2 regions of the Priestia sp. SIMBA_032 genome follow, and region 2 is predicted to be linked to the other one. Evidence: a T-box and tRNA genes for the amino acid it is inferred to sense, from the RefSeq annotation. Region 2 holds a T-box; the other holds one or more tRNA genes.
The links. The T-box of region 2 lies ahead of pheS (phenylalanine--tRNA ligase subunit alpha). A T-box ahead of a tRNA ligase gene usually reads a tRNA of that ligase, here a tRNA-Phe.

Region 1 (3,281 bases), on a different contig from region 2:
TCATATGAGCTAATACTGAACTAAGCTTACGGCGCTCCCCTTCTGTTGTTGCCTGTGCTTCTTGAAGCTTTCTTGTTAAGTTGTTGAATGTGAGAGCTAGCTGACCAATTTCATCATACCCGTATACCTTAGCTTTTCTCGTAAAATTCCCTTTGGCCATCTCAAGTGCTTGTTTTCTCATTTCAGACATTGGACGAGTAATCGTCTGAGCTAAAAACACGCCTAAAATAGCTGTAATAAAAAGAGCAATCACCGTACCTGCTTTAAAGATCTGATTGATATTACTCATTTGATCGTAAACAGGCTCCATGGAAGCTGTTAAGTAAATAGCACCTAAGATTTCTTCGCTAGACTGAACTTTTCCATTTTTATTAGTTGAATTTGATTGACTGGCACCTACTTTATCCTGTAAACGAATAGGCTGTATCATAACTCTGATTCGCTGTCCGCTTTGATCAACAAATACATTATCAGAGTTCGTTCCTGCTAACAACGCATTTGTAATCGCTAAATCATTAGTCTTTTTGCCTATGATCTGTTGAGGATTTGAGTTCGATGTAGCAATAATTCTTCTATTTTGGTCAATGACTCTTACTTCTGAGATGTCATTCATATCATTTGAAGCTAAGTTGGGTCTTGAAGCAAAATCTCGTAAAATAGTCTTTAAGTCTTCTTCAAGAGTGGGTGAATCATCATCACGATTTTTCACCATTTCTTGTCCAATATTATACGTCAGCAAGTCTGTCCGCTCTTGAAGAGACGTTCGAAAGTTGTTAACTAATTCTTTTTCTAATTGTCGTGCAAAATAGACCCCAATAATTTGCATCGCAATTAAAATGAGCAGCACATAAATCAATACAAACTTTAAATGAATAGATTGCAGGAGCCTTACTTTCTTCATCTAAAATTACTCCTGCTCTGGGCTGCGTAAATAATAGCCTACTCCACGTCTTGTTACAATCCACATTGGATGGCTTGGATTATCTTCAATTTTTTCACGTAATCTTCGAACTGTTACATCTACCGTACGCACATCACCAAAATAGTCATAGCCCCATACGGTTTGAAGCAAGTGTTCACGCGTCATGACTTGCCCAATGTGCTTCGCTAAATAATGCAGTAGCTCAAATTCACGATGAGTCAGTTCAATCGTTTCTCCGCGCTTAGACACGATATAAGCATCTGGGTGAATAACAAGTGCTCCAATTGTAATTTCATTCGTTTCACTTTCTTCTGTTGGAACAGCTACCTGCTGATGTCTACGTAAATTAGCTTTTACACGTGCTAATAATTCACGCGTACTGAACGGCTTAGTTACATAATCATCTGCACCTAATTCTAGACCTAAAACTTTGTCAATTTCAGAGTCTTTTGCTGTTAACATGATAATTGGCATATCATATTTTTTACGCACTTCTCGGCAAACTTCCATTCCATCTTTCTGAGGAAGCATAATATCTAATAAAATCATTTCAGGCTGGACTTCTTCCACTTTTTCAAGTGCTTCCACGCCATCATAAGCACAAAATACTTCGTAACCTTCTTTTTGCAAATTAAACTTTAAAATATCTGCAATCGGCTTTTCGTCATCTACGACTAAAATACGTTTATCCATGATCATCGTTCTCCTTTATTAGTTGAAGCAAAATATAAAAGATAGTATTCATACTGTTTGAATACCGTAGTTTTATTATACTTGATAACCCTTGAAACGTCACAAGTTCATCCTCTACTATACATGAAGATATATGATTTTCAACCATCTCTAAATACAAAAGTAATATATTACCACAAAAGAGATACAAAGCAAATAACGTTTTCTTTTAAATGTAAATAAAAGAAAAAAGCATGACTTTAAATAAAGTCATGCTTTTTGATGGCTCGGGACGGAATCGAACCGCCGACACAAGGATTTTCAGTCCTTTGCTCTACCAACTGAGCTACCGAGCCAAAATGGCGGTCCCGACGGGAATCGAACCCGCGATCTCCTGCGTGACAGGCAGGCATGTTAACCGCTACACCACGGGACCTCAGTCTATATGCTATGTATTAAAAATATTAAAAATGACCCGTACGGGATTCGAACCCGTGTTACCGCCGTGAAAGGGCGGTGTCTTAACCGCTTGACCAACGGGCCACGTTGTAACAAAAGTGAGCCATGAAGGACTCGAACCTTCGACCCTCTGATTAAAAGTCAGATGCTCTACCAACTGAGCTAATGGCTCATGTTATATCTCTTAGCGACGTTTATTATAATAACATGATATTTCATATGAATGCAATAGTTTTTTTAAAACTTTCTTTTGATTATTGAGCTTTTTTTTTAAAACCTTGTTAACAAAGCACCAATTATCAATAAAAAAGGTTAGCTCACGAGGAGCTAACCTTTTTTATTTAGCTATATACACCACGTAATACATTTGTTTGTGTACGATCTGGACCTACAGAGAAAATAGATAAAGGAATACCTGTTAATTGAGACACGCGCTCTAAGTAGTGGCGAGCGTTGTCAGGTAACTCATCTAATGTTTTCACACCCGTAATATCTTCTGTCCAACCTGGAAGCTCTTCATATACAGGTTCGCATTCTGCAAGTGTTTTTAAGCTAGCAGGGAATTCTTCCATAACTTCCCCTTTGTAACGGTAAGCTACACAAATCTTTAATGTCTCAATTCCCGTTAATACATCAATTGAGTTTAAAGATAAATCTGTGATTCCGCTAACGCGACGAGCATGACGTACAACTACACTGTCGAACCAACCTACACGGCGAGGACGACCAGTTGTTGTACCATATTCACGTCCTACTTCACGAATTTGATCACCGATTTCGTTTGTTAATTCCGTTGGGAAAGGACCGTCACCAACACGAGTTGTATACGCTTTTGATACGCCTACAACGTGTTTGATTTTAGATGGACCTACACCAGAACCAATTGTTACTCCACCCGCTACTGGGTTTGAAGATGTAACAAATGGATATGTTCCTTGATCGATATCTAACATAACACCTTGAGCGCCTTCAAATAGTACACGACGACCTTCGTCTAACGCATCATTTAATACTACTGATGTATCAACAACATATTTTGCAACTTGTTGACCATACTCATAGTACTCATCTAAAATTTCTTCTAATGTAAAGCCTTCTACTTCATACATTTTTTCAAGAAGGCGATTCTTTTCAGCTAAGTTTTGTGTTAATTTTGCTTCAAATACTTCACGGTCTAGTAAATCGGCAATTCGAATACCAACACGTGCTGCTTTATCCATATAAGCTG
Region 2 (3,281 bases):
CGGCTTAATTTATCAGCATTTGGATGCTGTTCGCGTTCTACAACGTGACCAATTACTACTCCGCTGATGCCTTTATTTAAGTTTTCTACACCTTCAACTTCAATTCCACTTTTTGTGATTTTATCTGCTAACTCTTCTGCCGTTACGCCTGATAAGTCAACATACTCTTGTAACCAACGATAAGATACAAACATCGTAGTCCCTCCTTTATACTTGTTTAAATTGATCTAAGAAACGAACATCATTTGTATAGAAATGACGAATATCATCCACGCCGTGTTTCAACATAGCAATACGCTCTACACCGATTCCAAAAGCAAAACCACGATATTTAGTTGAATCGTATCCAGCCATCTCAAGAACATTTGGATGAACCATGCCGGCTCCTAAAATCTCAATCCAGCCTGTTTGTTTACATACATTACAGCCTTTACCTCCACATTTTGCACACGATACGTCTACTTCTACAGACGGCTCAGTGAATGGGAAGAAACTTGGACGAAGACGAATTTCACGATCTGCACCGAACATCTTTTTCACAAATACTTCAAGCGTGCCTTTTAAATCGCTCATACGAATGTTTTCGTCTACTACAAGACCTTCAATTTGCATGAATTGATGAGAATGTGTAGCATCATCGTCATCGCGGCGATACACTTTACCCGGGCAAATAATTTTAACAGGTCCTTTGCCTTCATTCTTGTTCATAACACGAGCTTGAACAGTTGATGTATGCGTACGAAGAAGCGTTTCTTCCGTAATATAGAACGTATCTTGCATATCACGCGCTGGGTGACCTTTTGGCAAGTTCAGCGCTTCGAAATTATAGTAGTCCTGCTCTACTTCCGGTCCTTCTGCTACTTCATAGCCCATTCCTAAAAATAAATCTTCTACTTCTTCAACCACGCTTGTTAGCGGGTGATGCGTACCTGCTTTAACAGGGCGTCCTGGCAGCGTTACGTCAATTGTTTCTGAAGCAAGTTTACGCTCTACCTCGGCTGCTTCTAACGCCGTTTGTTTTTCTTCAATTTTAGATGCAATAGCTTCACGCACTTCATTTGCAAGTGCTCCCATTACAGGACGCTCTTCAGCTGAAAGTTTTCCCATACCGCGAAGTACTTCTGTGATAGGGCCTTTCTTTCCTAAATAAGCTACGCGTACGTCGTTTAATTCTTTTAAAGCACTTGCTGCTTCGACTTTTGCAATTGCTTCTTGTTGAAGTTCTTGTAAACGTTCTTTCATCACTTATTCCTCCTTTTAGCGTAAAAAATGACAAATAAAAAAACCTCCTCCCAAAAAAGGGACGAGGATTAGTCGCGTTACCACCCTTGTTAACTATATACACAGACGTATACAGTTCACTTCATTCAAGTTAACGGAATCTCCGGAACACCTTTACATCTATGTAAGACGGTCTAAGTGTCAACTCAAGAGGTGAATTCACTTATTACATTTATAAAAATGCTTTCAGTCACGGCATTTTCTCCCTGCATAAACGGACATAAGCTACTGCTCTCTTTCATCGTTTTTTACATATGTAACTATTGTATTATTATAGTGAAAACACGTTCTCGATGCAACTACATTCCACGTAAATAATAAAGTAAGATTCCAGAGGCGATGGCAACATTTAGCGACTCGCTCTTTCCATAGATGGGAATGTACAGATTCTGATCCGTTTGTTCCAGCACTTTCTCGCTTACGCCGTTTCCTTCATTTCCCACAATCAGCGCAAATTTGTTTGAAGGTTTTACGTGTGTGTAGACCTTTCCATTTTGTAACGACGTGCCGTAAACTGCGATGCCTCTTTCTTTTAACAGTGAAATCATTTGGAGTAAATCGCTTTTTACAATTGGAAGGTGAAAAATAGCTCCTTGCGTTGAACGAACGACTTTTGGGTTGTACACATCCACGCTGCCCTCTCCAACGATAATAGCCTCCACTCCGGCAGCATCAGCGGTTCGAATAATCGTACCTAGGTTACCTGGATCTTGTACTGCATCTAAAAGCAATACTTTCTGTGCTGTATGAATGATTTCTGCATGCTTTGTTTGAAAACACACGGCAATAATTCCTTGAGGTGTTTCTGTGTCAGATAATAACTTAATAATTGCCTCATTTACAACGGTTATTTCGATACCGTCTATATTCCACTGTGCGGGCACTTCGGTCGATTCCCGTATAATTAGTTCCTTTACGCAATCATTACTTTTGATAGCCTCTTCGACTAAATGAAAGCCTTCTACTATAAAAAGGCCCTGCTTATCACGGTCTTTTTTATTATGCAGCTTTTTCCACGCTTTTACCTGCGGATTTTTAACTGAATCAATTTGTTTCACAAACATAACTCCTTTATCTATACAAAAATAAATAGTTCGATTAGGTTTTTCTCAATAATCATTAGATAAGTTTCACTTTATTGTACATAGAAATCGCAAAGAAAACAAAAACTATTGGTAACTTTACGATAGCTGAGGTGAAAATGATGGATCTTAATTTACGAAATGCTGTTATTGCAAACGTTTCAGGAAACTCAAAAGAAGAGCTTGAGGCTACAATTTCTGACGCTATTCAAAGCGGTGAAGAAAAAATGCTCCCTGGACTTGGTGTTTTATTTGAGGTGCTTTGGGAAAAGTCTCCGGAATCAGAAAAAGAAGAAATTCTGACAACGCTTGAAAACGGTTTAAAATAAATAACCTTTTCCTATGTACAAAAAAAGCTCATTCTCCTAGGAGAATGAGCTTTTTTTAATTGTACGTAATGGCGTTAACCGTGTCTCGGTCTAAGCGTTTAATCACTTCCGCAATTAATTTAACTGCATTTTCATAATCATCACGATGAAGCATCGCTGCATGAGAATGGATATAACGAGTTGCAATTGTAATTGAAAGTGCTGGCACCCCGTTAGCTGAAATATGGATAGAACCTGAGTCCGTACCGCCTCCAGCGATTGCATCGAATTGATACGGAATATTTAATTCATCTGCCACGTCTACCACTTTATCTCGAAGTCCTTTATGAGAGACCATGGAAGCATCATATAAAATGATTTGCGGACCATCTCCCATTTTAGAAGAGGCTTCTTTATCAGAAACGCCAGGTGTATCTCCAGCGATACCGACATCAACAGCAAATGCAATATCCGGTTCAATAAAGTTAGCAGATGTTTTTGCACCTCGAAGTCCAACTTCTTCTTGCACCGTTCCTACACCATACACAACATTTTCATGCGCTTCATTTTTTAAAGCTTTTAATACATCGATAGCGATTGCACAGCCAAT

Region 1: it encodes a tRNA-Phe, which carries the amino acid that the T-box ahead of pheS (phenylalanine--tRNA ligase subunit alpha) is inferred to sense. The anticodon was not compared.

The regions. Positions count from the first base shown of each region.
Region 1 covers NZ_JAWRXD010000023.1:22,814-26,094, forward strand. Annotated here, with positions in the region: gene walK (cell wall metabolism sensor histidine kinase WalK) at 1-901, opposite strand, end outside; gene yycF (response regulator YycF) at 908-1,615, opposite strand; tRNA gene SB717_RS29115 (tRNA-Phe) at 1,878-1,950, opposite strand; tRNA gene SB717_RS29120 (tRNA-Asp) at 1,955-2,030, opposite strand; tRNA gene SB717_RS29125 (tRNA-Glu) at 2,066-2,137, opposite strand; tRNA gene SB717_RS29130 (tRNA-Lys) at 2,153-2,225, opposite strand; gene SB717_RS29135 (adenylosuccinate synthase) at 2,395-3,281, opposite strand, start outside.
Region 2 covers NZ_JAWRXD010000002.1:156,196-159,476, reverse strand. Annotated here, with positions in the region: gene pheT (phenylalanine--tRNA ligase subunit beta) at 1-194, opposite strand, end outside; gene pheS (phenylalanine--tRNA ligase subunit alpha) at 208-1,242, opposite strand; T-box leader at 1,297-1,532, opposite strand; gene SB717_RS06735 (TrmH family RNA methyltransferase) at 1,581-2,345, opposite strand; gene sspI (small acid-soluble spore protein SspI) at 2,486-2,692, shown strand; gene SB717_RS06725 (M42 family metallopeptidase) at 2,748-3,281, opposite strand, start outside.